Regions from separate parts of the Ferdinandcohnia sp. QZ13 genome, predicted to be linked through region 1. Evidence: riboswitches for the same ligand, from Rfam matches in the RefSeq annotation. Region 1 holds a riboswitch; the other holds the start of a gene.
What was found. Region 1 has a riboswitch for S-adenosylmethionine ahead of RGU12_RS22990 (aliphatic sulfonate ABC transporter substrate-binding protein). Riboswitches for the same ligand answer to the same signal wherever they lie in the genome.
Positions count from the first base shown of each region.

Region 2: another riboswitch for S-adenosylmethionine. It lies ahead of RGU12_RS22540 (sugar ABC transporter substrate-binding protein); the one in region 1 lies ahead of RGU12_RS22990 (aliphatic sulfonate ABC transporter substrate-binding protein).

Region 1 is NZ_JAVIVW010000015.1:1,849,572-1,866,191, reverse strand. It holds gene RGU12_RS23035 (GntR family transcriptional regulator) at 1-557, shown strand, start outside; gene uxuA (mannonate dehydratase) at 583-1,644, shown strand; gene RGU12_RS23025 (SDR family oxidoreductase) at 1,659-2,498, shown strand; gene RGU12_RS23020 (type I phosphomannose isomerase catalytic subunit) at 2,519-3,628, shown strand; gene RGU12_RS23015 (LysM peptidoglycan-binding domain-containing protein) at 3,678-4,658, opposite strand; partial or broken gene ftsZ (cell division protein FtsZ) at 4,928-5,881, shown strand; gene RGU12_RS23005 (aldo/keto reductase) at 5,923-6,840, opposite strand; gene RGU12_RS23000 (hypothetical protein) at 6,944-7,096, shown strand; gene RGU12_RS22995 (DoxX family membrane protein) at 7,210-7,716, opposite strand; SAM riboswitch class I at 8,065-8,174, shown strand; gene RGU12_RS22990 (aliphatic sulfonate ABC transporter substrate-binding protein) at 8,298-9,293, shown strand; gene RGU12_RS22985 (ABC transporter permease) at 9,305-10,141, shown strand; partial or broken gene RGU12_RS22980 (ABC transporter ATP-binding protein) at 10,219-10,869, shown strand; gene acsA (acetate--CoA ligase) at 11,173-12,876, shown strand; gene RGU12_RS22970 (NRDE family protein) at 13,049-13,825, shown strand; gene RGU12_RS22965 (carboxylate--amine ligase) at 14,232-15,413, shown strand; gene RGU12_RS22960 (UDP-N-acetylmuramoyl-L-alanyl-D-glutamate--2,6-diaminopimelate ligase) at 15,451-16,620, shown strand, end outside.
Region 2 is NZ_JAVIVW010000015.1:1,751,225-1,767,844, forward strand. It holds gene RGU12_RS22520 (PrpR N-terminal domain-containing protein) at 1-1,318, opposite strand, end outside; gene RGU12_RS22525 (VOC family protein) at 1,526-1,909, opposite strand; gene RGU12_RS22530 (ABC transporter permease) at 1,899-2,921, opposite strand; gene RGU12_RS22535 (sugar ABC transporter ATP-binding protein) at 2,890-4,422, opposite strand; gene RGU12_RS22540 (sugar ABC transporter substrate-binding protein) at 4,466-5,542, opposite strand; SAM riboswitch class I at 5,704-5,860, opposite strand; gene lipL (octanoyl-[GcvH]:protein N-octanoyltransferase) at 6,072-6,899, opposite strand; gene RGU12_RS22550 (CarD family transcriptional regulator) at 7,005-7,544, opposite strand; gene RGU12_RS22555 (MarR family winged helix-turn-helix transcriptional regulator) at 7,771-8,199, shown strand; gene pta (phosphate acetyltransferase) at 8,316-9,287, opposite strand; gene hemQ (hydrogen peroxide-dependent heme synthase) at 9,719-10,471, shown strand; gene RGU12_RS22570 (cell wall hydrolase) at 10,687-11,109, shown strand; gene gerQ (spore coat protein GerQ) at 11,162-11,650, shown strand; gene RGU12_RS22580 (DUF423 domain-containing protein) at 11,687-12,058, opposite strand; gene pxpB (5-oxoprolinase subunit PxpB) at 12,140-12,868, shown strand; gene pxpA (5-oxoprolinase subunit PxpA) at 13,151-13,909, shown strand; gene RGU12_RS22595 (5-oxoprolinase subunit C family protein) at 13,915-14,841, shown strand; gene RGU12_RS22600 (YwdI family protein) at 14,909-15,196, opposite strand; gene hbs (non-specific DNA-binding protein Hbs) at 15,583-15,861, opposite strand; gene RGU12_RS22610 (alpha/beta-type small acid-soluble spore protein) at 16,119-16,397, shown strand; gene RGU12_RS22615 (hypothetical protein) at 16,414-16,554, shown strand.

The DNA of each region.
Region 1 (16,620 bases):
TCAGAGAAGCGTTAATGCAGCTTGCCAAGGAAGACTTAATCGATATAAAACCACAAATCGGAACATTTGTATCATTAATTGACCCCAAAATTATTGAAGAATCAAGATTTATGAGAAAAGCTGTGGAGATCGCTGTTATTCGTGAAGCGACAGAGAAACTTACACAGGAAACATTGTACAAGCTGGAAAAGTGCATGACTATGCAGGAACTGGCACTTAAAGAGGAAAATAGTAAAGACTTTTTAGCTTTCGATGATCAATTTCATGAACTCATTTTTAAAGGGGTAGAGATGGACCGCATTTGGCAGGGGATCGATCAAATGAATGGGCAGTATAAACGGGTTAGGATGCTACGTTTAGTCACGACAGAACCGTCAGAATGGGCGACGGTGCTGGATGAGCATAAAGAGATCTATGATGCATTGAAGAGTAAAGAAGTTGAAGCTGCTGTGGCAGTTACAAATGATCATATTACTAAGGGTATTTTTCACATGTATGATATTAAAATACAAAACCCCGATTACTTTAAAAAGGAAAGTGTCACAAACATAAACTAAACATCAACTAGGGGGTATAAGTTATATGAATATGACTTTTCGTTGGTATGGCCGCGGAAATGATACAGTGCCTCTCGAGCATGTAAAGCAAATACCTGGAGTCAAAGGTATTGTTTGGGCTCTACACGAAAAACCTGTAGGTGAGATTTGGAACAAGGATGAAATAAAATCAGAGATTGATTATATTTCAACATTTGGTTTTCATGCTGAAGTCGTGGAAAGTGTAAATGTCCATGAATCTATTAAACTTGGAAATGAAGAGAGAGACTATTATATAGAAAATTATAAGCAAACCATTCGGAACCTTGGGCAATTTGGTGTAAAGGTCATTTGTTATAACTTTATGCCTATCTTTGACTGGACCCGTTCTGAATTATTTCGAGCTCTTCCGGATGGCTCAACTGCCTTATTTTATGAAAAGGAAAAGGTAGAAACAGATAATCCAAGCGAGTTGATTGAAATGTTCTCCTCCTACTCAGAGATGACTTTACCAGGGTGGGAGCCAGAAAAAATAGGGAGAATAAAGGAATTATTTGGTGCTTATGAAGGAATGACAAATGAGAATTTATGGGAGAACCTTGCTTATTTTCTAAATGAAGTTCTGCCTGTTGCACAGGAGTCTGGGATTAAAATGGCAATTCATCCTGATGATCCGCCGTGGTCGATCTTCGGGTTACCAAGAATTATCACCGGTAGGGAAAGTTTTCAAAAGCTTTTATCTATTTCCGACTCTCCATCAAATGGAATAACTTTTTGCACAGGTTCATTAGGGGTCAATCCGCAAAATGATATGGTGGCTCTTGCGCGCGAATTTGCTAGTAAATCACCATTTGCACATATACGAAATGTGAAGCTATTTCCAAATGGGGACTTTATTGAAACATCACATCTAACATCTGATGGATCAATTGATATTAAGGGTGTTATGAGAGAGTTATCGGATATGCAATTTGATGGGTACATAAGACCTGATCATGGAAGACATATCTGGAACGAGAAGTGCCGACCTGGCTATGGATTATATGACCGTGGACTTGGCATCATGCACTTACTTGGGCTTTGGGATGCCTATCAAAGTTTGAAATAAAAGGAGAAGTCAGAATGTTACCTATTCATAAAGGTTTAAAAGGAAAAACGGCTGTTATTACTGGAGGAAGTGGTGTACTTTGTTCAGAAATGGCACGTGAGCTTGCACGTCAGGGTGTTAATGTGGCAATCCTTAACCGTACAGCTGAAAAAGGGGAAATCGTAGCTTCTGAAATTAACAAAAATGGTGGACAGGCAATAGCTGTTGCGGCAGATGTACTCGACCGGCAGTCTCTGGAGAAGGCAAAAGAAACAGTACTAGAAGCTTTTGGTCAAATTGATATTTTAGTGAATGGTGCAGGTGGAAATCACCCTGATGCTATCACCTCTGATGAAAACTATCAGGAAGAGGGGACTTCTGAAAAGTCATTTTTTGATCTTGATGAAAACGGGTTTTCGAAGGTTTTTGCAAGTAATTTTACAGGCACGTTTTTGACGAGTCAGGTATTTGGTCAGGAGCTGCTTAAGCAGAAGTCTCCCATTATTATCAATATTTCATCAATGAGTGCGTACTCTCCTATGACAAAGGTCCCTGCCTACAGTGCAGCAAAGGCGGGCATCAATAACTTTACAATGTGGATGGCAGTCCACTTCGCTGAGAAGGGAATGCGTGTAAATGCGATTGCACCGGGATTTTTCCTCACAACACAAAATCGTAATCTATTATTAAATGATGATGGTACTCTTACAGCAAGGTCGCAAAAAATTATTGGTCATACACCAATGAGACGATTTGGAGATCCAAGGGATTTACTCGGTACTTTACTGTGGCTTATTGATGAAGAAACTTCAGGATTTGTAACGGGTGTAACAATACCTGTTGATGGCGGATTCATGGCATATTCCGGCGTTTAGCAGTGAGGGAAGTGATTATTTTGAATAAGAAGCTAGAGGGGTCAAAACCAATTAAATTATCTTCTACGAGGGCTTGGCGGACATATATAGGCGGCAAATTATTAGAGGAATTATTGGGAGAAGAAAATCCTACAGATAGCCATTTTCCAGAAGAATGGATTATGTCTGTTGTGTCGGCACGGAACAAGGGGCGCGAGCATGTTATTGATGAAGGGTTGAGTAAGGTTGATAGACATGATGTTGAACTTACATTAAAGTCACTAATTGAAAATGACCCTGAAGGATTTTTAGGAGCTGCCCATGTAGAAGAGTTCGGTGCGAAAACAGGTGTCCTAGTAAAAATCATAGATGCTGCTGAAAGATTAACTGTGCAGGTTCATCCCGATCGTATCAAAGCTCGTGAGCTTTTTAATTCAGCATATGGAAAAACAGAAGCTTGGCATATACTCGGGGGCAGAGAAATTGATGGAGAGCCTCCATATGTGTACTTAGGTTTTAAACCAGGAGTAACAAAAGAGAAATGGAAACAATTATTTGAGAAACAGGATATACAGAGTATGTTGGATTCTATGCATAAATATTATGTAGAGCCAGGTGACACCTTCTTAATTGAGGCAGGTACACCTCATGCAATTGGAGCGGGATGTCTTCTTGTTGAAATCCAGGAGCCAACAGATTTTACAATTCGTATCGAAAAAACCACACCTCAAGGGTTTACTTTGGATGATTTTATGTGCCACCAGGGAATTGGGTTTGAGAAGATGTTTGAGTGCTTTACGTATGCAAACTATACAAGAGAAGAAACACTAAATAAGTGGAAAATTACCCCTACACAAATAAAAGAGACGAATGGAAACAAAGAGTCTGAATTGATTGGGTATAACAATATTCCTTACTTTAAAATGGACCTACTCGAAGTAAATAATGAAACAAAGATAGAGGGAAATGATATTTTTTATGGTCTATTAGTTGTTTCGGGTAATGGTTGTATTGTTTCAGATAAAGATGAGCTATCACTTACTCGAGGGAATCAATTCTTTATTCCAGCAAAGGTGTCTTCTGTAACATTACGGAATACTGGTGAGGAATCATTGAAAGTCATGAGACTGTTTGGGCCACAGGTAATTTGAAAAATGAGACTAAAAATTATCGCGGTAGCTAAATGCTACCGCAAAATTTTTATTCCATTTCCTTTCGAAGCTCGTCCATTTTACGAGTAATGAGAGGATAGAAATACTTTTGTGCGCTAGTTGTGGAATTTCCTCCAAAAAATCCTGTTCCTGGACAGGTTTTTACATTGTAGTCAGGCCCTTTGTCCAAGACCCTCTCCCCATTTCGCAAATCCCACCAATGATGGTAGGTTATACTGTCAATCGAAGGAGTTAATCCAAATTTAAGGCTCAAAATAGCATTGACATAGATGATTGTGTCACTGTGTTCTTTCGTCATGACATCGTGACCGATATCAAAATTCCCAAGGTGTTCAATTGCAATTCCGACAGAGTTGGCTTTGCTACCAATGGTGCCTTCTGGGGCAATATAGAGTGGACGTGAGACAGCAACCTTCCCATCTGGAAAAGTTGTAATGTTTTGTGCGATATGTTTCCATCCCATCGTGTTTTTATGGTAATTTTCCATTCCAGTTAGAAGTACAAAGTGGTTGGAGCCATTAAATCGACTATAATCAGGCACCCATGTGTGATGCTGTTGGATGAGGGTTATTTTTCGTTTAATCTTCTGATTCATAAGCCAATCCTTAAACTCTTCTTTTGTCATTAAAATATGTTCACCATGCATGTTCATCTTTTTCGGGACAATTTTCAGTACTTGCCCAGGGACAACTTCCTCGGATGAAATCCCATTTGTTCTCTTGATCTGCTCAGGGGATGAATGAAACCTAGCTGCAATCTCCTTTAAGGTATCTCCAGATGCTACTTCATAGGAAAAAGGAACCCAAAGCTTTTGTCCGACAACTAATAGATCGGTTTGAAGACCGTTGGTGACTTTTAATTCATCAACTGTGGTATCAAATCTTTTTGCAACTTCAGGTAATGTATCACCTGCTTGAATAACATACGTATTTTCGTGATTGTTTGCACTTGTATGAATGGGTGAAAACATGAAAAAAACTCCGATTATCAAGGCAATCCTAATTTTCATAGCTCGTTTCCTTTCGTAACATGTTAGTATATAAATGCAAGTTCAAAAAGGAGGATGAAAAAGAACGCGTCCTTCTCACTGGACTTTTTGAGCAACCTTTATTAGTTTGTAAAAGAAACGTAATATTATGCGATATAGGTACTAATGGCGGGGGTATTTTGATTTTTTAAAGGAAAAGTGTGACAAAAATCGAAGGAGTATTACGAAAGATATAATATAAATTCGAATCTTTTTAGGAAGAAGGCAATGGGCGGCAAGGAGGAAAAATCATGCTCGAGTTTGAACCATACATAGATCAATTTGCAAGAATAAAAGTAGTAGGTGTTGGCGGCGGTGGGAATAACGCCGTTAATCGAATGATAGAGGCAGGGGTAGAAGGTGTTGAATTCATCGCAGTGAATACGGATGGACAAGCCCTTAATCAATCGAAAGCAGAGGTTGTCATTCAAATTGGGGCATCGTTAACACGGGGGCTAGGTGCTGGTGCAAATCCGCAAATTGGGATGAGAGCTGTTGAAGAAAGTGAAAGAGAAATTGAGGATGCATTAAGAGGAGCAGACATGGTCTTTGTCACAGCCGGAATGGGCGGTGGCACTGGAACCGGGGCAGCACCAGAAATTGCAAGAATCGCTAAGGAGCTAGGTTCTTTGACAATCGGTGTGGTAACTAGACCGTTTCGATTTGAAGGCCGTAAACGAGCTGTCAATGCAGATGCTGGGATTGACGCAATGAAGGAAGCAGTCGATACATTAATCATTATCCCGAATGAGAAATTATTGGAGATTGTTGATAAGCGTACGCCGATGATAGAAGCATTCCGAGAAGCCGATAATGTTCTTCTTCGTGGGGTTCAAGGGATTTCCGATTTAATTGCTGTACCTGGGTTAATCAACCTTGATTTTGCCGATGTAAAAACAGTTATGTCTCATAGGGGAACAGCTTTAATGGGAATTGGAATGGCAAAAGGAGAAGGGCGTGCGGTTGAAGCAGCCCATAAAGCAATCAATAGTCCACTGCTTGAAACATCGATAAGTGGCGCTCGAGGTGTTATTTTGAATATCACTGGCGGACGAAACTTAAGCCTCTTTGAAATTCAGGAGGCGGCAGATGTGATTTCGTCTGCAACACATGAGGATTTAAATATGATCTTTGGATCAGTCATTAATGACAATTTAAAAGATGAAATAATTGTAACTGTAATTGCTACAGGTTTTACGGAAAATTAATAGGAGAGGCACCTTTTTGTAGGTGCCTCTTTTTGCATTTATGGTAGAAGATAGCCAGCAGCAAGGAAAATGCTGTACCAATCTTCACGGCTTAACTGAACATCACTTGCTTTTACGGAATCCTTTAAACGATTAAGATTCATGGTGCCTATAACCGGTTGCATATTGGCTGGATGACGTAATAGCCATGCAATCGCAATCGTTGTGTTGGATACACCATATTTTTCTGCCATTTCATCAATTTTTTGATTTAATTCGGGGCATTTTTCATTGCCAAGAAAAGGTCCTTCGAAATAACCATATTGGAATGGTGACCAAGGCTGAATGGTAATGTCATTTAATCGGCAAAAATCGAGTACATCTCCATCACGGTTAATGGATTGATCAATTTGCATATTTGAAGAGACGCCATTTGCAATCATATGGGCATTCGGAATGCTTAGTTGCAATTGATTGGCAACGATTGGTTGCTTCACATATTTTTTAAGCAATTGAATTTGCATGGGTTTTTGGTTGGAGACTCCAAAGTGACGAACCTTACCTGAAGACTCTAGTTGATCAAATGCTTCTGCAACCTCTTCAGGCTCAACAAGGGCATCGGGACGATGTAAAAGTAAGATATCAAGATAATCTGTTTTGAGTCGTTTTAAGATACCGTCCACAGAATTGAGGATATGTTCCTTTGAAAAATCAAACATACCTTTTCGAATGCCACATTTGGATTGAAGTATGATTTTTTCTCTCACGTCATCATTCATATGTATTGCATCTGCAAAGATTTCTTCACAAGCACCACTACCGTAAATATCGGCGTGATCAAAGAAATTGGCACCGATTTCTAATGCGGTTTGTACAAACTTTTCTGCTTCAGGCTTTTCTAAAGAATTAATCCTCATACAGCCTACTGCAACAACAGGTACCTCTAATGAACTTGTTCCTAGTTTTATTTTTCGCATAGCTGACTTACCTCCAATTTTTAGAACTGTTAATACTGTTTACTCTTTCTAGTCTACATATTTCGAGAGTGAATGGAAAGTCTAGAAAAAAGGAGGTTTTGTGATGAAACGGTTGCTAATGCTGTTCCTACTATCGTTCCCGATGTTTTTCTTAATGGGATGCGGAGATGATGATGAAATGCCAGAAAAAGGGGAAGACATTGAGGAAATCGAAGAAGAGGATGAAATAGGTGACGGCGAAATTGATGATGAATAAAACATAAAAAAGTGTTCCCCCTAGCTTAGGAGGAACACTTTCATTTATGTCTAGCTCCAGGGGCCATCGGCTTGTGCTGGTCGCCGATATGCAGGCCCCTTGCGCTTTTCTCGTTACGCTACGTTTGTAGCTGTTTTTGTAGCTTTTTTGTCGTTAATTCGTTTTGTAAGGTAAGGTACTGCGAATCTGTCTACACCGTAGTAGTAAGTTGCAGCTCCTGCGAATAAGAGAATGATTGCTACTGTGTAAAGCGTTGGGTTAGTGCTTGTTGTACCAGCAAGTAAGAAGTTAAGGTTCATGAATGCACCTGCAAGTAATGCTGGGATAGTTGCAAAACCTAGAATTAAACCAAGTCCTACTAAGAATTCACCCCAAGGAATGAGTACGTTGAATAACTCAATGTTTGGTACGGCAAATCCTTCAAGGAATGCTGCATACCAGCCTTGTACTGCTGGGTGATCTCCACCTGCATTTGCGATGGCACCTTGGATAAAACCACCTGCATCAAATCCACCTGCTGTTATTTTATGAAAACCAGCTTCTAGCCATTGAATTCCTAACCATACACGTAATACTGTCCAAATAACTGCCATTTTAGGTCCTTTTAAGAATGCTCTCATCTTAATCTCCCCTTATAATTAATTTGTGAAACTCTTCACAAGTCGTTGTAAAAAAATATGAGTGCGTTAGCTGCCAGCTTTTGTAGTAGTTTGTGAAGTATTTCACTAACTTTCTACACTCTTAATATACAGCGGATTTACAATAAAAGCAATAGGCTTCACAAATATGACACAAATGAATTTATGGTCTATTTTTAGTCGCTAAAACATAGGAATAAGGGGATTGATTATAACCTCAAATAATATTCAAATAAAATAAAATATTTCCAAAAGTGTTTGACTTTTGATTTTCCGCATACTATAATCCTTTTATAAAGCAAAACAGAGACGTATTAATTTAATAAAGAACTCTTATCCAGAGCGGTGGAGGGACATGGCCCTACGAAACCCGGCAACCTTCAAGGTAATTCTTGAAAAGGTGCTAAATCCATCAGGTACGATTACCTGAAAGATAAGAGGAGGAAAAAAGCCCTCTTCTTACTGAAGAGGGCTTTTTCTATCGCTTAAAAGATGAAGGTTTGGAGTTGTATTAATATTATTCTCAGTTTACCAATTGGAATTTATGGAAAAGGAGAAAAAAGATGAAAAAAATAAGTGCTGTTTTTATTGTTTTATTGTTGTTTGTTGGAATTGTAGGTTGTTCTAATAGTTCAGGTAAGGCTAGCCAAGGGAATGAAAAACCGGAGAAAATTAAATTGGATTATGCCTTTTATTCTCCAACAAGTCTTGTGCTAAAAGAGTTTGGTTGGGCTGAAGAGGCATTTGAGGAAGAAGGAATTGAGGTTGAGTTTGTACTTAGCCAAGGCAGTAATAAGGCCCTCGAATTCTTGAACAGTGGTAGCGTCGATTTTGGTTCATCGGCAGGGGCAGCGGCCTTAATGGCTAAAGCAAATGGTGCGCCGATTGAAGCTGTTTATATTTATTCAAAGCCAGAATGGACGGCATTGGTGGCAAATAAAGACTCAAAGATTCAAAGTGTAAGTGACTTAAAAGGGAAAAAGGTTGCCGCAACAATCGGAACTGACCCTTATATTTTTCTATTACGTGCCCTAGATGAGGAAGGACTCAGTCCATCAGATGTTGAGATAGTTAATCTACAGCATGGAGATGGAGCGGGGGCATTATCGTCTGGTCAGGTAGATGCTTGGTCAGGACTAGATCCTCACATGGCAAGAGTTGAATTAGAAACAGATGCAACTCTTTTCTATCGGAATGCTGATTTTAATACGTATGGGACCTTAAATGTCCGTTCGGAATTTGCTGAAAAGTACCCTGCATATGTTGAAAAGGTCATAGAAGTTTACGAAAAGGCTCGAAAATGGGTGTTAGAAAATCCAGAGGAAGCTGCAGAGATTCTAGCAAAATCAGCAAATATTGATATTGAAGTAGCAAATAAGCAATTAAATGAACGCAATGATTTTTCTAATCCGATGCCTGGTGAAGAACAAATTGAGGCTTTAACGGAAGCGGGTAAGGTTCTCCAAGCACAGAATATTATCAAAAAAGATGTTGAATTAGAAAAATTAGTTCAAGAATTGATTAATCCGACATTTGCGCAAAAAGGAATAAAGCAATAAGAGGAGGAGCTATGAACATAAAAGGTGAAGCGGTATCCAGACAAATAAAGGTGAAGTCAAAAACTCAGTTTGTTTTATCGGGCAATGTGAAAATCATTTTACTTGGTAGTATCATTCCTGCCATTTTACTAGTGGTTTGGCAGTATTTAAGCCATATTGGTGTCCTTGAAGCACATCTTATGCCGGCACCAACGGTCATTCTGGCAAAAATAATTGAATTTGCTGGAGATGGAAGCCTTTGGGGTCACATTGGGATTACTTTATATCGAATCTTTTTTGGTTTTCTTATCGGAGTGGTCGCTGCTGTCCTATTTGGTTCATTGGTCGGCTATTTTCGAGTAGCTGAAGCATTATTAGATCCAATGCTTCAAGCGTTCCGTTCAATTCCATCGCTTGCATGGGTACCCCTTTTTATCCTTTGGATGGGAATTGCCGAACCTTCAAAAATCACACTAATTGCTGTCGGAGTGTTTTTTCCGGTCTATTTAAACATCGTGTCTGGCATTCAGGGTGTTGACCGAAAGTTGATTGAAGTAGGGAAAATTTATAATTTTTCAACGTTCGAGTTAATTAGAAAGGTCATCTTGCCTGCTTCCCTTCCATCCTTTTTAGTAGGGATCAGAAGTGGTCTAGGGTTAGGATGGATGTTTGTTGTTGCGGCCGAATTAATGGGAGCCAGTCAGGGGATTGGGTATTTGCTTGTCGTTGGTCAAAACTCTTATTCTCCTGAAACGGTCATTGCCAGTATTGTGCTATTTGCAATCCTAGGAAAAATAACGGACTCCATTCTGAAGAAAACAGAGGAAAAAACACTTCATTGGCAAGATAGCTATGTGAAAAAGGCGTGAAAGGATGAAAAAGAATGCTAGCAGTTCAAAATGTTTCACGTACCTTTTCGAACGGTACGACGGGGTTTAGAAATATCAGCTTTGAAACAAAACAAGGTGAAATTATTGGCGTTTTAGGTACGAGTGGTTGTGGGAAAAGTACCTTATTGCGAGTCTTATCTGGATTAGATCCAGATTACACAGGAACGGTTGAAATCAGCGGTGACAAAATCAAATCCGTTCATGAAAAGGTAGGCGTTATTTTTCAGGAATCACGTTTAATGCCATGGTTAAAAGTAATCGAAAACATTTCATTTGGTTTGAAGAATGAGAGCCAGAAGCATGAAAAGGCACAGGAATATTTAAAACTAGTTGGGCTAGATGGCTTTGAAAATCACTATCCAAAGGATATTTCCGGTGGGATGGCGCAACGAGTTTCGATTGCTCGGGCACTTATTACAGCACCAGAAGTGTTGCTCTTAGATGAGCCGTTTAGTGCACTTGATGCATTTACGAAAATGCAGCTCCAGGATTTACTGTTAACTATTTGGGATACATACAAATCCACGATGATTTTAGTAACCCATGATATCGATGAAGCCCTTTATTTATGTGATTGGATTATCGTTTTAAAAGGGCAACCTGGCGAAGTCTATCAATCGATTCAAATTGATGAACCAAAGCCAAGGTCTCGTGGGGATGTAAAGCTAGCACAACTAAAGGCGGAAATATTGGAACTATTAAAATGAGTGATTAAAAAGGAGGATGAAAGGGACCAAGAAGTTCAAGGCGGTGCAGCTTTGAGCAGCGGAACGTATGCTGTTAATACGTGAGCATAAGGAGTGCTTCTTTGAATCTCCTTCGCACGCAGGAAAGGTGATTTTCCTTTCCAAGGAACGCAAAAGCAAGCCAACGAGCTTCCACAGGATGTGGTGACTTCGACGTTCGACACAGGACGTGTCGGCATTTAGTCGAAGTTCCTCTTATAATGTGTCATTTTCACCGGACTTTTTGAACATCCACTATTAAGTTAGCGAAAGGGGAGTGCAGATTTGACAACCACAAAATTAGATTTCATAAAACCTTTTGACGGAGATTATAATCTTCACAATTATGATAAGGTTCGCGAGCAATTTTCTTGGGAAGAGGTTAAAAAGGAATTTAGCTGGTACCAAACAGGGCAAGTGAATATGGCCTATGAATGTATCGACCGCCATGTTGTAGAAGGGTATGGGGACAAAATTGCCCTTCACTATATTAATGAAGAAGAGGAACAGATCTTTACATTTAAAGAGATAAAAGATAAGTCTGACCACCTAGCAACCGTATTGAAAAAATACGGAGTGAAAAAGGGAGATATCGTGTTTATCTTTTTGCCCAAAAATCCTGACATGTATATTGCGATGATTGCAGCGGTTAAGCTAGGGGCAATTGCGGGTCCTCTGTTTGAAGCGTTCATGGAGGATGCGGTTAAGGACAGGATTTCCGACTGCGAGGGTCGCTTTCTCATTACAGATTCTGAGTTGGTCAAAAGAGTTCCTAAACAACAATTGCCTTCATTAAAAACGGTGTTCATTACAGAAGGGCCAGAAAAATGTGAGGAAAATGAAATCTCACTTGTAGAGGTGCTAGCAAATACTCCAAGTAATAATCAGATAATCGAATGGTTGGACCTTGAGGCAAGGCTTAATATTCATTATACAAGCGGGTCTACAGGAAAACCTAAGGGGATTGTCCACGCACATCGAGCTATGATTCAGCAATACCAAACGGGAAAATGGGTCCTTGATTTAAAAGAGGATGATGTTTATTGGTGTACAGCACACCCAGGTTGGGTGACAGGAACCGTGTATGGAATCTTTGCACCTTGGCTAAATCGAGCAACAATTGTAGTCAATGGGGGGAGATTTAATGCAGATTCCTGGTATTCAACAATTGAAAAGACAGGTGTCACGGTTTGGTATAGTGCTCCTACAGCATTTAGAATGTTGAAGGCGGAAGGAAATGAGGTACTTAAAAAATATAAACTTCGTTCACTACGTCATATTTTAAGTGTGGGTGAACCGTTGAATCCTGAAGTTATTGTTTGGGGATTGGAAACGTTAGGGAAAAGAATCCATGATACATGGTGGATGACGGAAACAGGAGCGCAATTAATCGTCAATTTGCCTTCAGAGGTCATTAAACCAGGATCGATGGGTAGACCTATTCCTGGAATTGAAGTAGCGGTATTAGATGATGATGGAAATTCGCTCCCTAATGGGCAGGTTGGTCATCTAGGTATCAAGGCATCCTGGCCATCCATCATGAGAGAAGTATGGAAAAATGAAGAGAAATATCATTCCTATTTTTTAAATGGCTGGTATATATCTGGTGATTTGGCTATTTTAGATAGTGATGGATATGTGTTTTTCCAAGGACGCAGCGATGATATGATTAATTCATCAGGTGAACGTATCGGTCCTTTTGAAGTCGAAAGCAAGTTGATTGAACACGAAGCAGTGGCTGAGGCTGGTGTCATTGGAAAACCTGACACATTAAGAGGAGAAATTGTAAAGGCCTTTATTGTACTAAAGAAAGACTATCATCCAACAGCTGATTTACTGGAGGAAATTCGCGTATTTGTGAAACAACATCTTGCGGCTCATGCTGCACCAAGGGAAATCGAAGTGTTAGATGAACTTCCAAAAACAAAGATCAGCGGGAAGATTTTACGAAGAGAACTAAAGGCCCGTGAACTCCAAAAAACTCATTAAGAAGTAAGACTGGATATTTAACTGGAAAATGTAACCTTAAATGATGTAGATTCGTCATATAAGCAGGGGTGTTTACCCTTGCTTTTTTGTGTAAAAGAACTTTATCCAGTCCAAGATTTTTACGTAAGTGGGGCGCAAATGATATAATTTGTGAAAAAGGGCGGTGGCTAGAATGTGTTTAATTTTGTTTGCCTACCAAGCACATCCGGTCTATAAATTAATTGTTGCGGCAAACCGGGATGAGTTTCTGCAGCGACCAACAGCTCCGATTCACTTCTGGGAGGATGAGCCTACTCTATTGGCTGGAAGAGATCTTGAAAAAATGGGAACGTGGATGGGGGTTACTACATTTGGTCGTTTTGCGGCCTTAACAAACTATCGTGACCCAAGTGAGATATTAGAAGGCAAACAATCGAGAGGAAAACTAGTAAAAGATGCGCTTACCTATAATGGAGCCATTGCAGAATATATGAAGCAGCTAGAGAAGACGAACTCTCAGTATCCAGGCTACAATCTATTAGTGGGTGATCTGGATAACCTCTATTATTATTCCAATGCTGGAAAAATCATTGAAAGAGTAAAACCAGGTATACATGGGCTTAGCAACGATTTGCTCGATACAAACTGGCCGAAAGTGAAAAGAGGAAAAGAAGGGATTTCTACTATTATAAACGGAGAAAATCTAGTGGAGAACCTATTAGAATTACTTCAAAATACAGATCGGCCAAATGACAATCTCCTACCTAAAACAGGCGTGTCACTCGAATGGGAACGAATTCTTTCTTCTTTATTTATTAAAACAAATGGGTATGGGACGAGAAGTTCTACCATATTATTAATGTCGGAGACAGAAATTCAGTATGTGGAACGAACTTTTTCTAGCTCAGGAACAAGCGATCAAACATTCCGTTTTCCGATTAAATCTAAAATGAGCGGGACTGTGGAATAGTATATAATAGAACAAAGATGATAAATCTACTATAAAAAGAGTTGGGAAAAACGTCGAAAAAGGGGATTAGAGTACGAAAACATCTATACTGTACTCTATTTTTTGTTTTTATTTTTCAATTGTTACAGCTTAATAACAAGCGGGATAAAGGTGTATTTCATCTTGAAACACCCCTTATTCTGTGTCAATATTGTACTATTAGTACGAGTTCAAAAAGGAGAGTGAAAAGGACCGAGAATTTCAAGGCGGCGCAGCTTTGAGTACCGGAGCGTATGCAGTTAATACGTGAGGAACTCCAAAAGCAAGCCAACGCAGAAATTCGATGTGTCATTTTCGGACGACTTTTTGAACATCCTCTATTGACAAAGAGTCAAATTAGGAAGTAAATCAAGGAGTCTGGTAACGTATGAACAATAAAGCAGTTGTTTTAGGAAACAATTATTATATAGGCTTAAGTACGATGAGATGTTTGGGTAGTGAAGGGATACATACGGTAGCCGTAGATTATTCCTATGAAAATACGTACGGAGCGGAGTCGAAATATTGCTCGGAGCGCGTAATTGCACCGCATTATCGAAAAGAAAAGGAGCAATTTATAGCCTTTTTAAAGGAATATTCGAGAAAGCAAACGGCAAAACCGGTGTTAATTCCATGTCACGACTCCTATGTAGAAGTGATAGATGAATATTTAGATGAACTAAAAGAATTCTATCTCATCCCTCAAACGGAGCAAGGACTTTATACCAAAACGATGGATAAGGATGAATTACATAAATTGGCCGTGAAACACGGAGTTGCGGTACCGGAAACTGTTCATCTTGGGGAAGAAAACTTTTATGAGAAAATTGAAGAAAATATTAAATTTCCATGTTTAGTGAAACCAACTGATTCTCCTACGTTTGTATCTATTTTCCGCAGGAAGTTATTTAAAGTTAACAACCGTCAGGAATTAGATGAGGCATTACAAAAAGCGAAAGAAGCGAATCAAGAAGTCATTGTGCAACGAATCATTCCTGGGTTTGATGACCATATGTATACATTTGATGCGTACTTAAACCAAGAAGCAAAGGTAACGCACTGGATGACCTGTCAGAAATACCGTCAATATCCTATAAATTTTGGTGCATCTGTGTACACTGGACAGAAATATGTACCAGAGCTTTATGAAATTGGTTCTAAGTTTTTAGAAGCAATTGGGTTCAAAGGTTTTGTAGAAATCGAATTTAAAAAGGACTCTGAAACGGGTACCTATTACTTAATTGAATTAAATGTAAGGATTACTAATTTGAACAGTATGCTTTACAAGGTAGGGCTTAACTTTCCATACATTACATATCGAGAACTAACAGGTAACCCATTACCGCCAAAGGCGATTGAACATGATACAAACCTAGTCTTTTGGTATGCGTATGAAGACTTCTATGCAATAAAGGGTTATTTAAAAACGGGTCAATTAACGATGCCGCAGGTCATAAAGTCCTTCTTTAAACCGAAAGCATATGCGATATGGGATTGGAAGGATCCGAAGCCTGCATTTTCATATGCTGGTATCATTTCCAAAAAGCTACTAAAGAAAATAAAGAAATAATGCTGTAAGTTAAGGTCATTAATTGGAGTGGATAACAATGCAATTACAATCAATTTTACGTAATCTGGATTATACCGAAATAAAGGGAAGTCTTGATGTAGAAGTGACCTCTATCGCTTATGATTCAAGGGAAGTAACAACGAACGGCGTTTTTGTTGCCATATCTGGCTTCACAGTTGATGGTCATGATTATATAGAAAATGCCATTAAAAAAGGTGCAACTGTTATTATTGTTGAACGAGATATATGGCTTGAGGACTATGTGACAATCATCAAGGTTTCGGATACAAGATTAGCGTTAGCAAGAATGTCTGCTAATTTTTATGATAATCCCACTGAAAAATTAAATCTGATTGGGATTACAGGGACGAACGGGAAAACATCGACAACCTATTTTGTTAAGTCTATCTTTGAACAGGCAAAAAAATCCATTGGTCTGATAGGAACTATGGGTACTATAATAAACAATAGACATTTTGAAAATAAAAATACGACTCCTGAATCATTAAATTTACAGGGTATTTTTTCGAAAATGGTAGATGAAGGTATTGAAGATTGCATCATGGAAGTTTCCTCTCACGCATTAGACTTAAATCGTGTAGCTTATTGTGATTTTAATACGGCTATCTTTACGAATTTAACGCCTGATCACTTAGAGCTTCATAAAAATATGGAAGAATATTTTAACGCGAAGGCAAAGCTTTTTGATTTAGCTCAGGAACATTTAGTGATAAATGTAGATGATCCATATGGAAGAAGACTTATCGATAGGGTAAAAGACTCGAATAAATCGATTCTTACGTATGGTATCAATCAGAAAGCAGATATTTACCCAACAGATCTTCACTTTTATGCAGATTACAGTACGTATCAATTAAATACTCCAACTGGTTCAGTAGACATAAAGGTGAACATACCAGGTGTAATTTATGTTTATAATAGTTTAGCAGCTATCGCTGCTGCCTATACGAATCAAATGTCTTTGGAAGACATTAAAGAAGGAATAGATGCTGTAAAAGGAATAAGAGGAAGGCTTGAGGTCATCTACCAAGATAAAGCTAGAAAAGTTGTCGTTGATTTTGCCCATACGGAAGATGGCTTAGAAAAAGCACTCTCCACTTTAAGACCATTTACCAAAGGAAGACTAATTGTTGTCTTTGGCGTGTATGCGGCACCTGGAAAAGATGGAAGTGATAAGCGAAGAGCG
Region 2 (16,620 bases), 98 kb from region 1:
TGCGAATATCTTCTTTTCTTTCAGATAAATCCGGCATTATAATCTTATTCATCTTTACCTCTTGAATAAACTCAGTAGGTAACATACTTTCTGTAAGGATGAAAATACGTACATGATGTGTCAGACACTCTTTTATAAAATGTGATAGCCTTTGATAGTCGTCTATATACTCAGGATGTATAAGTCTAATTGTACGAATATTCCTTAGTGGCATTTTATCCAAATAATCATGATCGAACTCTTTAAAATTAATTGTAAGGAGCAAGCCTTCATCCGAATATCTCTGATGAATATAACGAGTAATAAAGTCCTTACTAGTACCTTTTCTACCCTGTAAAAGGATTATTTGATTATTTTTATAGAGGGTTTCTATATGAATTAGTATATTCCTAATTACTTCCGACGCTGCTGCAATTGGTTCACTTGTCGTATCGGCATCAATAGAAAGACCCTTTTGTTCCAGAATAGAAACTGTTTTTTCAGTAACAATGACCTTAAAAGACTGTTGGTTCACTTGAATAAAATAGCCAGTTACATCAAACAAATTATCCTGAGTCATGAAGCTCCTTGTAACCTTCTGTTTATTTATTTCGAGGTCGGTAATTAATATATATAAATCAGCTTCGGTTAATGGGCTGGAGTGAAAATCATTCCAGCGCTCATAGATAATCTCATTTTTATCGTCCAATATCATCATATTTGGGTGGTCTTTTAAGATAAATTGCTCCATGACTTTCATTAGATAATTTTTGTCATTTAAATAACCATAAACCAGTTTCGCATCTTCTAACGCATTCATAATAGACTCTTTACCAGATTGAATTAAAAACCCCTTAAGACCATATGCGTTCGAAGTTTTAACTGTAATTACATCCCCTACAATTTGCTGATATCCGGAGTTTTTAAGTTCTAAGATTAAGGGTGCTACCTCATCAGAATCAGCAACCGTGAAAACTTTTAAGGGCAGATCCAATAAATCTATGATGGACTGAGCACCAGAGGTAATATTCGAAAAGCCAACAATCGCCGTCTTACTCTCCAAATTCGTAGCCAAAGATAGCGACCGAATCATGTCATACCCAGAAAGCTGCATATCGAGCACAGGGACACGGACATTTTTTTTAATTAATTGAGCCGTCCCACCTCTGCTAATAATAATCTCTGCCCCATTACTCACGGCATGAATCGCCTGCTTTACCCCTTCGTGTAAGTCACCTATTGAATAACGAATTTCAAATGTAGGAAAAAAACCAATGCATTCTTGAATAACTGGAATCATTGATTCATAGGGTGCCACGATGTGTATTTTAATGTTCATCTACACTTCAATCCTGCCTTCTAAATTTGTAAACACATACAGACCAAGTACTATTACATCATTTATATTACCATTTTTGAAAAGTGAGGTCATATATAATGTAAAATATGCAAGAACCTGGTGCCCCCTTCTGATCTTTGTCGAATAAAAAAAGGGACACCGCCCAAGTCCTTTGAAACTCGAGCGGGCCCATTTGTGATTTGTCATTTATTTTTGAAACAACTCAATCCATTCTCCGTCTGGCCCATTAAAGAACACATATTTTGCTCCACTTGGGAGGGTTGTGATGTTTTCATCGACAAATGTAACACCGTGCTCCTTCACTCTCGCTATTTCCTCTTCAATGTTTTCGACGGTAAACGCGATATGATGAACCTTTCCTTCTGTTGGAAGGTTTGGATTGTATCCAGAAATCAATTCGATTACCGTTTCATCTGAATCACTAAAACCTAGGAAAGCAAGCTTTAGCTTTGGGTCCACATGATCCTGCTTTTCTAGCAACTCCAAGCCTAGTACTCTTGTATAAAACTCAATCGTTGTATCTAAATCCTTTACTTGAATCCCCACATGTTCTAGTTTTTTAAGCGGCATGTTTTTGCTCTCTCCTTTTTCGAATCACCTTTGGTCGATATTTGACTCCAATGTACGTCACAGCTAGTGCCAAAACTAGTACGGAGCCTTTTACAATTTCAAATGCATAGTATGGTAGATTCAGCATTGTTAGTCCATTTAGTAGAACCCCAATGAGTGCTGCCCCAAAAAAGGTTCCGAGTGCATTTGGCTTACCCGCACCAAGCACGGAAAATCCAACAAACACAGCAGCCACTGACTCCATTAACAACGAAGCACCTGCATCAATTTGCCCTGAGCCAACGCGCGCTGTAAACAAGATCCCTGCCATTGACGCAAACACACCAGATACCGTATAAGCAACCAGCTTCACCTTGTTTGTGTTGATTCCTGATAGTCTTGCCGCTTCAGCATTTCCGCCTGTCATGTATAAAATCCGTCCCCATCTTGTATGGTTGAGAATCACATAAGCAAGAAGCACAAAAACAAGCATAATCCAGACTGGAACCGGGAGTCCTAGCATCTCGCCTTGCCCAATCCACAAAAATGCAGAACTAAACTCACCTGGTGCAGTCCCTCCGCTAGTTAATGGCATATGGTTGTAGATAGAGTACCCTTCCGTGTAGGTCCGGTGTAAACCTGACACGATATACATCATTCCAAGTGTCGCGAGTAGATCCGGTATTCCTATCTTTACGATTAAAAACGTATTGACTAGTCCTACAGCAACTCCAACTAAAAGTGGTAGAAGCAGAACCACCCAAAGCGGTAATTCATACCACACCATCAATGACGCCGTGATTACAACCGACAACGACATCGTTGACCCAACCGATAAATCAAAGCCGTCAACAACCAGTGTAAAGGTCACCCCTAACGCAAGGAGTGTCACGATTGAGATTGACCTTAAGATATCGGATAGATTGCCATATGAAAAAAAGGCATCATTTACAAAACTAAAATAGATTAAGATAAAGCTCATTAATACAATTGCCCCGTATTTAAACAAGAAGCTGATGATATTCCCTTTCATGTACGTCTTCCTTTCCACCGCTAGCATACAAGAGGATTTTATCCTGTGTTGCCTCTTCTCGCGAAAGTTCTTTCACAATTTCCCCGTCATACATGACTAGAATTCGATCTGAAATTCGGATGATTTCATCAATTTCAGAGGAAAAATAAAGGATCCCTTTCCCCTCATCGGCGAGGGAATAGATAAGCTGGAAAATATCCTGCTTTGCACCGACATCCACCCCTTTTGTCGGCTCATCAAACAAATAGAGATTCGCATTTCGAGATACCCATTTCCCAATTGCAACCTTTTGCTGGTTTCCCCCACTTAAATGCTCAGCCAACACTTCCGTATCTTTCGCCTTGATCCCAAGCAATTCAATGATAGAGCTAGCATAGCTTTTCTCAGCCTTCCGATCCATGAATAAAAACGGTGAGAATTTTTTCAAATTAGCAAAGGATAGATTCGTAGAGATTGACTCGTGAACGAACAGTCCTTCCTTACGACGCTCCTCTGAAACAAGTGCTACCCCCGCTTCAATTGCCTGCTGGGAATGCGTAAAATGTCGTGACTTGCCCTTTACTTTGACTTCACCCTGTTCGTAGGAGCGGAGACCAAACAATGTTTTCGCAAGCTCCGTTTTTCCGGCACCTACCAATCCAACAACCCCAACAATTTCCCCCTCGGAAACCGTAAACGATACATTGGCAAGCTTTTCTCCATCATCAAGACCACTCACCTCTAAAAGAAGGTCACCCCTCACTGTCTTCCGTTTCGTGGATTGTTCTTTATAGGAATTACCAAGCATCGTTTCAATAACGGTTTTTTGGGTAACTTCTTTCGTCGAAAAAGTAGTAATCGTTTTCCCATCGCGCATAATCGTTAAGCGGTCACAGATTTCAAACACTTCTGGAAGCCGGTGTGAAATAAAAATACAGCCGACTCCCTTATCCTTCAATGTTTTTACGATTTCAAATAGATGCTTCGTTTCTTCAATCGATAAAGGCGCTGTTGGTTCGTCAAAAATAATGACCTTTGCCTCATGGGCGAGTGCTCTTGCGATTAGCACTAATTGTTTTTCAGCTAGTGACAGCTCCAATGCTTGTTTCGTCATTGGAATGTCTGTTACATTCAAAAGCTTTAAAATCGAAGCTGCTTTTTCACGAAGCTTTCGTTTATTGATAAATAAGCTCTTTTCAGTCGAAAACGTATCTAGCAAAATGTTTTCAGCAACGGTGAGCTGCGGTACAATCACAGTGTCGACCTCTTGATAGACACAGTGGATTCCATGTGTTTTCGCATCCTTTGGATTACGAATGTTGATCGTTTCGCCTTCAAGGGTAATCACCCCTGTATCAAGCTCATAAGCACCCGATAGAATTTTCATCAGCGTGCTCTTTCCCGCTCCATTTGCACCAAGTAAGGCATGAACCTCACCAGCTTCTAGTTCAAAAGAAGCCTGCTCCAGCGCAATCACCTTTCCAAAGCTTTTTGTTATTTCCTTCATGTCGAGTAAGGGCATCTACATATCCTCCTTTACAGAGAACCTTTGAAGGCCCTCTCTTTTACTCTCCAGCTTCAAGCTTTTTCAACTCGTCTGTGTAGCCTTGTTCGCTTTTACCCCAGCCTTCAATGTACTGGTCAAGCTCGGCAGTTGTTATTTGTTCTCCTGGAAGTGCATCCTTTGTTACGAAAACAGGTTCTAATTTTACGCGTTCAGGTGTTTCGTCACCGTTTAGTTTTTGGTATGCAAAACGAACTTGGATACGTCCGATATCTTTTGGATCAACCGCTGCCGACGCAACCCATGGGCTATTATCCGCTTGAATCATTTGTAAATCCTCATCGCTCATGTCAATTCCGTACACTTTAATATCTGTACGTCCTGCTTGTTGAATGGCACGAACAGCACCCTTTGCAAACTCATCCCACGCTGCCCAAACCGCTGTAATTTGACCTTCCTCAGGGTATTGTTTTAAAAGAGCTTCCATCTGTGCTTGTGTATCTAAAGCCGTGTTTGCCGTAGCGGCACCAAATGTTGCGATCTCTTTTATGCCTGTGTTGTTATCAAGAAACTCTTGGTAGGCCAACTGACGTCTTTCCATTGGTGCGAAGCCCGCAACCCAAATTTTTACGATATTTGCTTCACCACCAGCGTCTTCTGCCAATTTTTCAAGTGTCATTTGTGCCATTTGCTGGTCACCTTGTTCAAGAACGGTTACACCTTCCACTTCCACTTCTGCATCAAAAACAACAACTGGAATTCCTTTATCGACTGCCTTTTGAACAGAACTTTGTAGTGCTTCCTTTGTTCCATGGTCAATTAAAATGGCATCGAAGCCCTGGTTTAACGCTGCATCTACGTTTGACGCCATTTTCGCGAGGTCACCATCAGATGTAAAAACCGTTGTTTCTCCTGCGAACTTTTTCACTTGTTCCTCAACACCCTCAATATATTGCGCTGAGAATGTTCCTAAGTTTTGCTGCATGATTAACGCAACTTTTTTGTTTGCTAATGGATGATCAGAATTCTTTACTTCTGTACTATCTGTTTTCGTTGTTTCTTCAGCTACTTTCGGTTGGCAGCCAACTAGTACTGCAATAATTAATAATGTCGTGAATAATAGTTTTGATAATTTCATTTAATTTTCTCCCCTTCTTTTGTATGTAATCTTATTTTTCACATCTGTTTACTCAAGTTGAAAACCCATCACTCTCCTGTTTGTTGAGGCTTCTTTTTGAAGATGTAAAAAAGCCTCTTTCTTATCAGAAAGAGGCTTGAAGCATACAAAAGTCTTCGCACCTCTTATCTACCAGAAAGAATCATCCTTCTGTTGGAATTAGCACCGTGCCTTGCGGGTTGTTTACCCGGCGAACTAAGTCGCCCCATTTCACAATGGTATTACGGTCGGTTGCTGGGCGTCATCGGGCCAAATCCCTCAGCCTACTCTTGATAAGAGAAAATACAGCAATCATATTCAAATATCTTACTTGACGAGAATCATATCATGGTCAAAAACAAATTTCAATATTTTTATTATAAAAAATATTTTAATAGTGGGAAAGGAAGTAATTTGCCTTTTTTCGTATCATGACGCATATGTGCCCGACTAACGCGCAATTAACAGCTTCCACAAAAAAAGGGACCAGGAGAACCGTCCCCCTGGACCCTTATAATACTTTGTTATTCCGTTCGAGCACTCGTAAAAGGTTTTGCTCGAATAATGGCATTTCTTCTTCGGTAAGCTGTGAAGCGAAGATACTTTCACTTTCGTTTTTTAGGGTTTGAAGTAGCAGTAACATGACGGTTTGGACAGTAAGATTAGGATCAATCAATTCTGCCAAGGACGCCATCGTTTCGGGCTTTACATCCGGATAGACAAATTTCGTCTCTGCCCCTTGCAGCCCCACCTCGTAAAATTTTCGAATGATTTCTGCACGCTCAGATCCACTTCCTGTCACACCTAAATATATTTGGACAGCCACCCCATTACGAAGACGACGCTGGGAGATTCCTGCAAACTTTTTCCCATCTATACTTAAATCATAACTTCCTGGACAATATGAACCGACAACCTCTCGTGCTACTATGTCGACTTCATAGCCATCGAACATTTTTCGAATCAACTCAAGCATTGTATCGTAGCCACGGTTGATATCAATGCCTTTTTCTGTTTCAGGAAAGATAAGCGAGATGTTTAGCACTCCCTCATCAAGAACCACTGCTAGTCCGCCCGAATTTCGTACGATTGCACGAAAGCCCATTGACTCAAGGAGCTCTATCCCCTCCTCAAGAAAGGGAAGTTTCGTATCCTGAATCCCAAGCACAATGGTCTGATGATGAACCCAGGCCCTTGCAGTAGCTGGTGAATCTCCTTTTCCTACAAATGCACAAAGCGTATCATCTATCGCAAACGATTGCAATGCATCAAATTGATAGCCTAAACTTGATTGATCTATAATCCGCCAGCTTGGCTGGTGTAAAAGACTTTCGGTCATACGTCATACTCCTATTACACAAAAGGTACTTTTTTAAAAATCGCAAATGCAAATGAACCCTAAAAAACCAGGCATTGCCTGGTTTTAACATTCCCTATTTTACCTTTAATTTACGAAATTGGCTACCTCGTGATGGGAGGTCTTGCTCATTTTTTGCGCAATCATACGATTAATATCTTTCTCGATGGCCTTTACCGTCGTATCCAACGTAATGGCTAACTCTTTAAAAAGTATTTTTTGAATATGAAGGAGAAGTCTACGGTCATGTTCAGATAACTTCTTATCAATCATTTCAAATTCATATTTTTTACTCATTAATGTATTTAAAACGCTCGAAATTTCTTTTCTGTCTCCAGAAGAAACGATTTCAGAATAATTTTTATGACGTTCTGACGCATGATCAATCCACTGAATTCCCGGTAGCTTAAACGAGTCCAATATCTCCTCTGACTCACTTTTCCCAATGATTTCTCGCATTAAATTGCGGTCATTGTCTACTGGATTTTGAATCGTCAAAGTACTATCCTCAATTGGGCTCATAATATAATAATTTCGAGTAATCCCAGAATATGTTTTCTCACAAATATCATCTATTCGACAAATCCCCTGATTTGAATAAATCACCAGATCCCCAATATTAAACATGTACCATGCTCCTATCCAATGGATTGTCAACTTAGTTGACTATACTTATCATACTCCATTTTGCGAAAAATGTCAACTTGGTTGACATTTGAAGATTATCATCTCTACGGGTTGTAATAAAGACAAAATCCCCTAACTGTAGTTATTTCGCGGTTTGTCAACTCAGTTGACAATGTCTATCGTTTTTTGTATAGTAATGACGATTATTAAAACGGGAGTGGAATGTATGGATCCTGTACTTCAACAATTAGATCTCATTGACCTTATAAGTGAAAGGCATGGTCAACTTCGTGGTATTGCAGAAAAATTATGGAATGAGACTAGTGACATCGCAATCTCAAACTCCGAATGGTACATCATGTCGAGAATATATAAAAAGCAACCAACAATTGCATATGTTTCAAAAAATGTAGACATCTCGAGACAGGCTACTCATAAGTTTATAAAAAACATGAAGGCGAAAGGGCTCGTTAACGTAATGGATGTCGAACACAATAGAAAAGAAAAATCGATTGAACTCACATCATTTGGTGAGGAATGTTATGAGAAAAATGAGGCGCTTAAAGCGAAGATTGAAAAGCAGCTCGCTGAAAAAATCGGGGATGACCAAATCAAACTTCTTAAAAATGTATTAAAAATGGATTGGGGACTATGATTGTTAGGTTTGAGTCCAAGGATGAGGGTTTACTGCCACTATTCCAGAAATACTGCCACTAACCAAATACAACCACAAAAAATGGCCATGTTCCCTGACATGGCCATTTCTCATTCCTATAAAGCTTGTGCTGCTGTGATTAATGCAAGCTTATACACATCTTCATCATTACATCCGCGTGATAGGTCATTTACCGGCTGATTTAAGCCTTGTAAAATAGGACCTACTGCTTCAAAATTTCCAAGGCGCTGTGCAATTTTGTACCCGATATTACCTGCTTCAAGACTTGGGAAAACAAATACATTTGCGTCACCCTTAATCACGGAATCCGGTGCTTTTTTCTTAGCTACAGAAGGAACAAATGCCGCATCAAACTGGAATTCTCCGTCCAATACCAAGGCCGGATTCATTTCTTTTGCAATCTTAACTGCGTCTACTACCTTTTCCGTTTCAGGAGACTTCGCAGATCCCTTTGTTGAGAAGCTTAGCATTGCAACTCTTGGCTCAATATCGAACATTTCTGCTGTATTGGCACTCTCTATTGCAATTTCCGCTAAATCCTGGCTGTCTGGTGCAATATTGATCGCACAATCAGCAAATACATATTTCTCATCTTCACGAACCATGATAAACACACCAGAAGTCTTCTTTACACCGTGCTTTGTTTTAATAATTTGAAGAGCAGGGCGAACTGTATCTGCTGTAGAATGGGCAGCACCACTTACAAGTCCGTGTGCCTTACCAGTGTATACAAGCATTGTTCCAAAGTAGTTTTCATCCTTAAGAATTTTGCGTGCATCCTCTTCCGTTGCTTTCCCTTTACGTCTTTCAACAAATGAAGCAACAAGTTGGTCAAACTCTGGGTAAGAATCAGCATCATAGATTTCCACTCCATCAAGTGAAACGCCTACCTCTTTTGCTTTGCTTTCAACCGCAGACTTCTCACCAATTACGACTGGCACAAGTACCTTTTCACTTGCTAAACGGCTTACTGCATTTAAAATACGCTCATCTAGTCCTTCAGGAAACACAATTTTCATGTCCTTTCCTGATACCTTTTCTTTTAATTGAGTAAATAAATCGCTCACTTTTATACCTCCTAAATCTCGTGCATTTACATGCTTTTATGTAAATTGGGTCATCCAGTACCCCGATCAAATACACCTTGGCGTATTTGCCGCCCGATTTTTTTCGAGCTTGCTCGAAAAACTTCCATTGAAAAATCGTGGCATCCGCTGGAGGCTTTAACTTTATTTAGTTGGGGTTCAACCCCTTCTGAATTAAGTTAAAACTGCCAACCATAAGGATACGGCTTTTTTTACAAAATGAAAACTAAAAAGCCTTAGAATTCTTGTGACAGTATTATGACACTATCTTCAATTTTCCCAACAACCTTACAAATTACTCACTCATGCTTATGTTCACAAAATTGTCCGGAGTTTACTAAGTTGGCTATAGGGGAAACTATGATATAGTAGTGGTTGAATACATAATCAATGTAATACGAGGAGTGATAGTAATGGCTGAAGCAGCACAAACGCTTGATGGCTGGTATTGCCTTCATGATTTCCGTTCGATTGATTGGACATCTTGGAAAACTCTTTCAAGTGACGAGCGCCAAGCAGCAATTCATGAATTTCTTGGTCTAGTTGAGAAGTGGAATAAGACTCAAAGCGAAAGCCAAGGAAGTCATGCATTATACACAATTGTTGGTCAAAAAGCTGATTTCATGATGATGATTCTTCGTCCAACAATGGAAGAGTTGAATGAAATCGAAAACGAATTCAACAAAACAAAGCTAGCTGAATACACAATTCCTACTTATTCGTATGTATCTGTTGTTGAATTAAGTAACTATATGGCAGGCGAAAGCAAAGAGGATCCATACCAAAATCCTTATGTACGCGGACGCTTATACCCTATCCTACCAAAAAACAAATATGTGTGCTTCTATCCAATGGACAAGCGCCGTGATGGCAATGACAACTGGTACATGCTTTCAATGGAAGAACGCAAGGAGCTTATGAGAAGCCACGGTATGATTGGCCGCCAATATGCTGGTATTGTAAAACAAATCATCACTGGCTCTGTCGGCTTTGATGATTACGAATGGGGCGTAACCCTATTCTCCGACGATGTACTTCAATTCAAAAAGCTCGTTTATGAAATGCGTTTTGACGAAGTAAGTGCACGCTATGGTGAATTCGGTGCATTCTTTGTAGGAAACATTTTAACCGAAGAAAAAGTTCCACAATTTTTACACATAAATTAAAAAAAAGAGAGGGCTTCCTCTCTTTTTTTTCATCCATATTCATAATCCTTTTTCCTCTCTCATACAATTCAATGATGAATCCACTAAACATATCCACCAGAAATCTAATAAAGTATCCCAAAAACGAATCTAGAAGTAGGAACCCATTTTTCACCTTATCAATAAGTTAATAAAGAGACTTTCGACAAGTCTTCTTTTTTAAGTGAGGTGAGAAAATGGCAGTAGTTGCGCACACGGAGGAAGATGTAAAGCTATTAGCAAGGCTATTACGTGCTGAGGCAGAAGGCGAAGGCAGGCAAGGCATGCTATTAGTAGGGAATGTTGGGGTAAACCGTACGAGATCTCGTTGCCTGGATTTTAAGGACATTAACACCATTCGAAGAATGGTCTTTCAAAGTCCTGGAGGCTTTGAAGCGACGCAAAAGGGCTACTTTTACCAAGCCGCTCGACCAACTGAGATCGCACTTGCACGAAGGGTACTAAAGGGGGAAAGATTTCACCCTGCCAGGTTTTCATTGTGGTTTTTTCAACCATCAGGAAACTGTCCGGCACAATGGTATAACCAGTGGAACGTAGGACGGTATAAGGCACATTGCTTCTACCAACCTACTCAGGAGGATTGTCCTGGCGTGTTTTAAGGCAATTCGCCTTTTAGAAAAAAAGTAAAACATATTCTGAGGAGGGCTTACATTGAGTAAAGACAATCAACAATCGCAAAATCCATATGAAGCTTACGGGTATAACCCTCAAAGCTATGGACAGTATGGATTCTACATGGATCCACGCCAATTCGGATATACGTATCCGACCCAACAGCAACAAGGGGGCTTTCAGATGCCACAAACGCCAACTTTCGCTCAAACGGGTGGTATCGCACAAAATGTACCGGGGATGCTTCCACTTGAAGAATCCTATATCGAAAACATTCTTCGCCTGAACAAAGGTAAGGCTGCGACTGTATACATGGGCTTTGATAACACCAACCAACAAAAAGTATTTAAAGGGCTTATTGAAGCTGCAGGACGTGACCACCTGATTTTAAGTGATCCACAAACAGGTATGCGCTACTTATTGTTAATGGTCTTCCTACAATATATTACGTTTGACGAAGAAATCGAATATCAATATCCATTTGGCGGTGGAGCCCAACAAGGTCTAGTATCTTACCCACCACGCTAAAAAGAAGGAGTGTCCACGGACACTCCTTTTCACATACTATAAATGTTTTACGGCTGCCACCATCAATAAAACCCAGCCTAGTAAAAAGGCTACACCACCAAGTGGAGTGATGGCACCTAGTATTTTAATTCCAGATACACTTAATACATACAAGCTTCCTGAGAATAAAATAATCCCGACAAATATGCTCCAACCAGCTGTCGTAATCAGGTTTACCTGTGAAAACTTGTCCGCTAAAAACGCCACAATAAACAAGCCGATGGCATGAAACATTTGATATTGAACCGCTGTGTTCCACGTTTTTAAATATTTTTCTGTGATTTTACCTTCTAATCCATGTGCACCAAAAGCACCCAGCGCAACCGCTAAAAATGCATTAATCGCTCCCAATATTAAAAATAGTTTCATTTTCGTTCTCCATCCTTTTTTGAAAATTCCTATTTCATTTTAACATATTCATTATAAGATAGTAGTAAGAGGTGTTTTGTTATGGACCTAGACATATTACCTGTCGGAGACATGGCCTTACAGATTTTTTACAACAGACCGGCTTCAAAAGACTTGCAGAAACAAATCCAGAGAACGACTAAACAAATTGAGAAAATGAGGTTACAAGGGGTCGTCGAGCTTGTCCCTGCTTTTCAATCGATCACGATTTACTATAATCCCATTCTCACTTCCTATAAAAGTCTTTCTGAGCAGGTTTCAGAGATTTGCAGAGGAATATCTCCAATCGAGAACGACACTTTAAAAGAGGTAATCGTTATTCCAACCTGCTATGATGGCGAGGACCTTGAGCATGTTGCGCTTAATTCAGGACTATCAACGGAAGAAGTCATATCCATACATAGTAGTGTTGACTATCTCGTCTATATGATTGGCTTTTTACCAGGCTTCCCTTATTTAAAAGGGCTTTCAGATAGGCTTGCAACACCGCGTCTATCAAACCCTAGACTTAAAGTTCCTAAAGGGGCAGTTGGCATCGGCGGTGACCAAACTGGCATTTACCCACTCGAATCACCAGGAGGCTGGAATCTCATTGGTCGAACACCGGTACCATTATTTGACCCTAAAAAGAGAGAACCTTTTTTACTGAAAGCAGGGGACTTTCTACGGTTTACACCGATATCGGCTGATGAATATCAGGAAATTGAAAATCTCGTAAACGAAAATCGATACAACTTTATTCAGCAGAAGTCCCAAACTTCTGCTAAATAAAGTAAAGCCTCCGGCGGATGCCACGATTTTTCAAAGGAAATTTTTCAGCATTAACTGGCACTAAGCCCTCACTGAGGGCAATTGCCAGTAAAAGCCTGATTGGTTCAACTAACAATCTGCGGAAAAATACATCCACAGATTGAAGTTTCACTGTATCTCGCATAAGATCAAAGACTAAGAAAGCCACTTCCTGTGGCAACGTCTTTATGACCCACTTCCTGTGGGCATAAAAATTGGGCGCAAATACGCCAAGGCGCATTTGATAGGTTGAGGTGAAAATAATTGAAAACGATTGATTTAAATTGTGATTTAGGAGAAAGCTTTGGAGCTTATAAAATCGGCAACGATGAGCAGGTATTACCACATATCTCTAGTGCCAACATCGCTTGTGGGTTTCACGCTGGCGATCCACATGTGATGAGTCAAACCGTCCAGCTCGCGAAAAAATATGACGTTGCCATCGGTGCCCACCCTGGTTTCCAGGACCTTGTTGGGTTTGGCAGAAGAGCCATGGCCGTTTCCCCGTCTGACGTCTATGATCTCGTGATCTATCAAATCGGGGCCCTTTCTGCCTTTTGCCAGGTGCATGATGTGAAACTCACGCATGTAAAGCCACATGGAGCCCTTTATAATATGGCTGCAGTCGATACAAGCCTTGCTGAGGCGATTGCAAAGGCAATCGCTAATTTTGACCCTACACTTGTGTTATACGGTCTTGCCGGTAGCAAGCTAATCGAAGCAGGGGAAAAATACGGACTACATGCCGTTTCCGAAGTTTTCGCAGACCGAACCTATCAGCCTGACGGAACCTTAACCCAAAGAACCGAGCCAAACGCCGTCATTCATGACAGCAACCAGTCCATCAAACAAGTTCTGCAAATGGTGAAAGAGCAAACCGTCCAAACGATTACTGGCGAAGTCATTCCCATCAAAGCAGACTCGATTTGTGTTCATGGAGACAACATTCATGCCATTCAATTCGTACAAAGGTTAAATCACGCACTAACCAATGAAGGCATCACAATTAAGGCAATCAGGTGATTTAAATGGGACAACCACTTTTTACCGTCCTTAAAAAAGGGCTATATACCACTTTTCAAGACTTAGGTCGCTATGGGTATCAACAATTTGGAGTCGTCACAAGCGGCGCAATGGATTCATATTCAAGCCAACTCGCAAATATTCTTGTCGGCAATCCAAGGGGTGAAGCTGTACTTGAAATTACTATGATTGGACCAACATTACTTGTTGAGGCAGACACAATTTCAATCGCAGTATGTGGTGCTGATTTAAGCATGACCGTTAATGGAAATAAAGCTCCGTTATGGAAATCCTTTATCGTGAAAAAAGGGGACATTATCCGGTTTGGCAAACCAGTTTCAGGTACTCGCACATACTTAGCGGCGGCTGGTGGATTTCATGCAGAGGAAGTACTCGGAAGCAAATCGTATTACCCGAAGGCAAAGCTTGGAACGGAAATCAATGATGGGGATATTCTTTATGGAACTAGGAGTCGTTTCCGAAAAAATACCGGGCTCTCGCGTCATTTTATTCCAACGTTTGAAAAAGAGATTACAGTCCGCGCCATTCTGGGACCACATGACAATTATTTTACAGAGGATGCGATCGAAAAATTCTTCACAGATCTTTATCGAGTTGTTCAAGGCGATCGAATGGGCTATCGATTACAGGGGACAACGCCGTTACAGCATAAAGACAAAGCTGAAATCCCATCTGACGCCATCCCACTTGGTGGCATTCAGGTCCCAAGTAGCGGTGAACCCATCATCTTATTAGCCGATCGACAAACGACAGGAGGCTATCCCCGGATTGCAACCGTCATTTCTGTTGATATTTATAAAATTGCGCAACTGGCACCCGGTGGAAAGATTCGATTTGAGCACTGCAGGATCGAAACCGCGCACGAACTCTACAAAAAAAGAGAAAAATTTCTTGAAAACCTTCAGGGATAACGTTACCCTGAAGGTTTTTTTTCACGTCCAGGATATCGGACAAAGCCCAAAATAGGAAAATCTCTACTTAAAAATCAAATAGAGAGTCTCCGTTTGCATCGTCTTCTTCTAATTTTGTTGAGTTTTGAATCGTCGTTGGTTGCATCGTCTGAATGGGTTGCACAACCTTCGGCATTGGCTGCACTGGCACAGTTTCAACCCGTCTCACCTCAGCTGGTGCCTCATCCAAAACAAGGTCACATAATGTTCGAATTGCCATTAACCGCTCTCTTACCTTTTGTTCACTTGCTTCACTTTTTGCCATCTGTAATTCTTGTTGCATTTTATCTAAAATCTTACCGACAGATATATTCATAAATTTCAACCCCTATGCCCGAATATCTACGTTGTAGGAAGGCTTCTGCTTCGTCTGTAGACGCTTTTCTTCAAACTTCATACAATGTGCCCCAGAGGACCGAAATACCGTGATAGACGGCATCGCCTGCGTTTTAAAGTTGAAGGCACGACACCCGCGAGGAAATTTCGGGTCCCATGTCGTGTAAAAGTGTTTGCATTTTAAGCAATTGACTCTCTTTTGCATCCCTTCACTACCTTTTTGTAAAAATCGATACTCTCATTTTCCCATGTAGGAGGATGCGCGTCAAACTCACATGTTGTCAATCTAGCAATTTGGAGTCTAACCGTATGAAAAAACCCCTCAGATCATCTCTGAGGGGCATTTACGCAGATCATTATGTAAAATTACTTACCAGCAACTGCGTCTTTAAGAGCCTTACCTGGTTTGAATGCAGGTACTTTGCTAGCTGCGATTTCGATTTCTTCACCAGTTTGTGGGTTACGGCCTTTACGAGCAGCACGCTCACGAACTTCGAAGTTACCGAATCCGATTAATTGTACTTTATCTCCGTTGCTTAATGCATTTTGAACAGCTTCAAATACTGCATCTACAGCTTTTGTTGCATCCTTTTTAGATAGTTCTGCACTTTCAGCAACTGCACTGATTAGTTCTGTTTTGTTCATTTTAAATTCTCCTCTCCAAATAAGCACATATTCTTTTTACCACTTTTTTCATAGGTTCGCAAGATATTAAGCGAAATTTCCCTATTAAACTGTTGGTATAAGCTATTACATCACTAGATTAGTCAAAAAACAAGCATTTCAAACTAATTTTCGATAAATATTTTAAAAATTTCTTGTTACTACCAAGTTTTACCGAAATTCTAGTTTTTATACTTGGAAATACTACTAAAAAATGAAGCATGAAAGGAGGACTCAACATGGCACGAAGAAAACGTCGACCACTTGTTCCAGAAGCAAGAGAAGAACTTGACCAATTAAAAGCAAACGTCATGAAAAAGCAAGGGTATAAAACAGACCCAACTAATCCCGACAACGTAAAATATGAGGTCGCAAGGGAACTAGGAATCCCACTAAATGATGAGTACAACGGCAACCTTACATCCAAACAAGCCGGAAAAGTAGGTGGAAACATCGGTGGCAATATGGTCAAAGAAATGATCCGCATGGCACAGGAGAACTTAAATAAACGGGGGTAAGGAGGCATTCTTCAATATGGCAAAGACCAAAAACCGTGTCGGTCAATCCAATCATGGTCAGTACAAGGTTGCAAAAGGACCAAAAGCAAGAGAATCTGGCTATGAAGCAAGCTATGAGTACACAACAGGTAATGAAATAGGAAGGAAAGATCAATAATTCTGCAACTGCCCAAAAACACCTGGGCAGTTTTTTCTTTTACACCCCAACCATTTATCGCTAAAA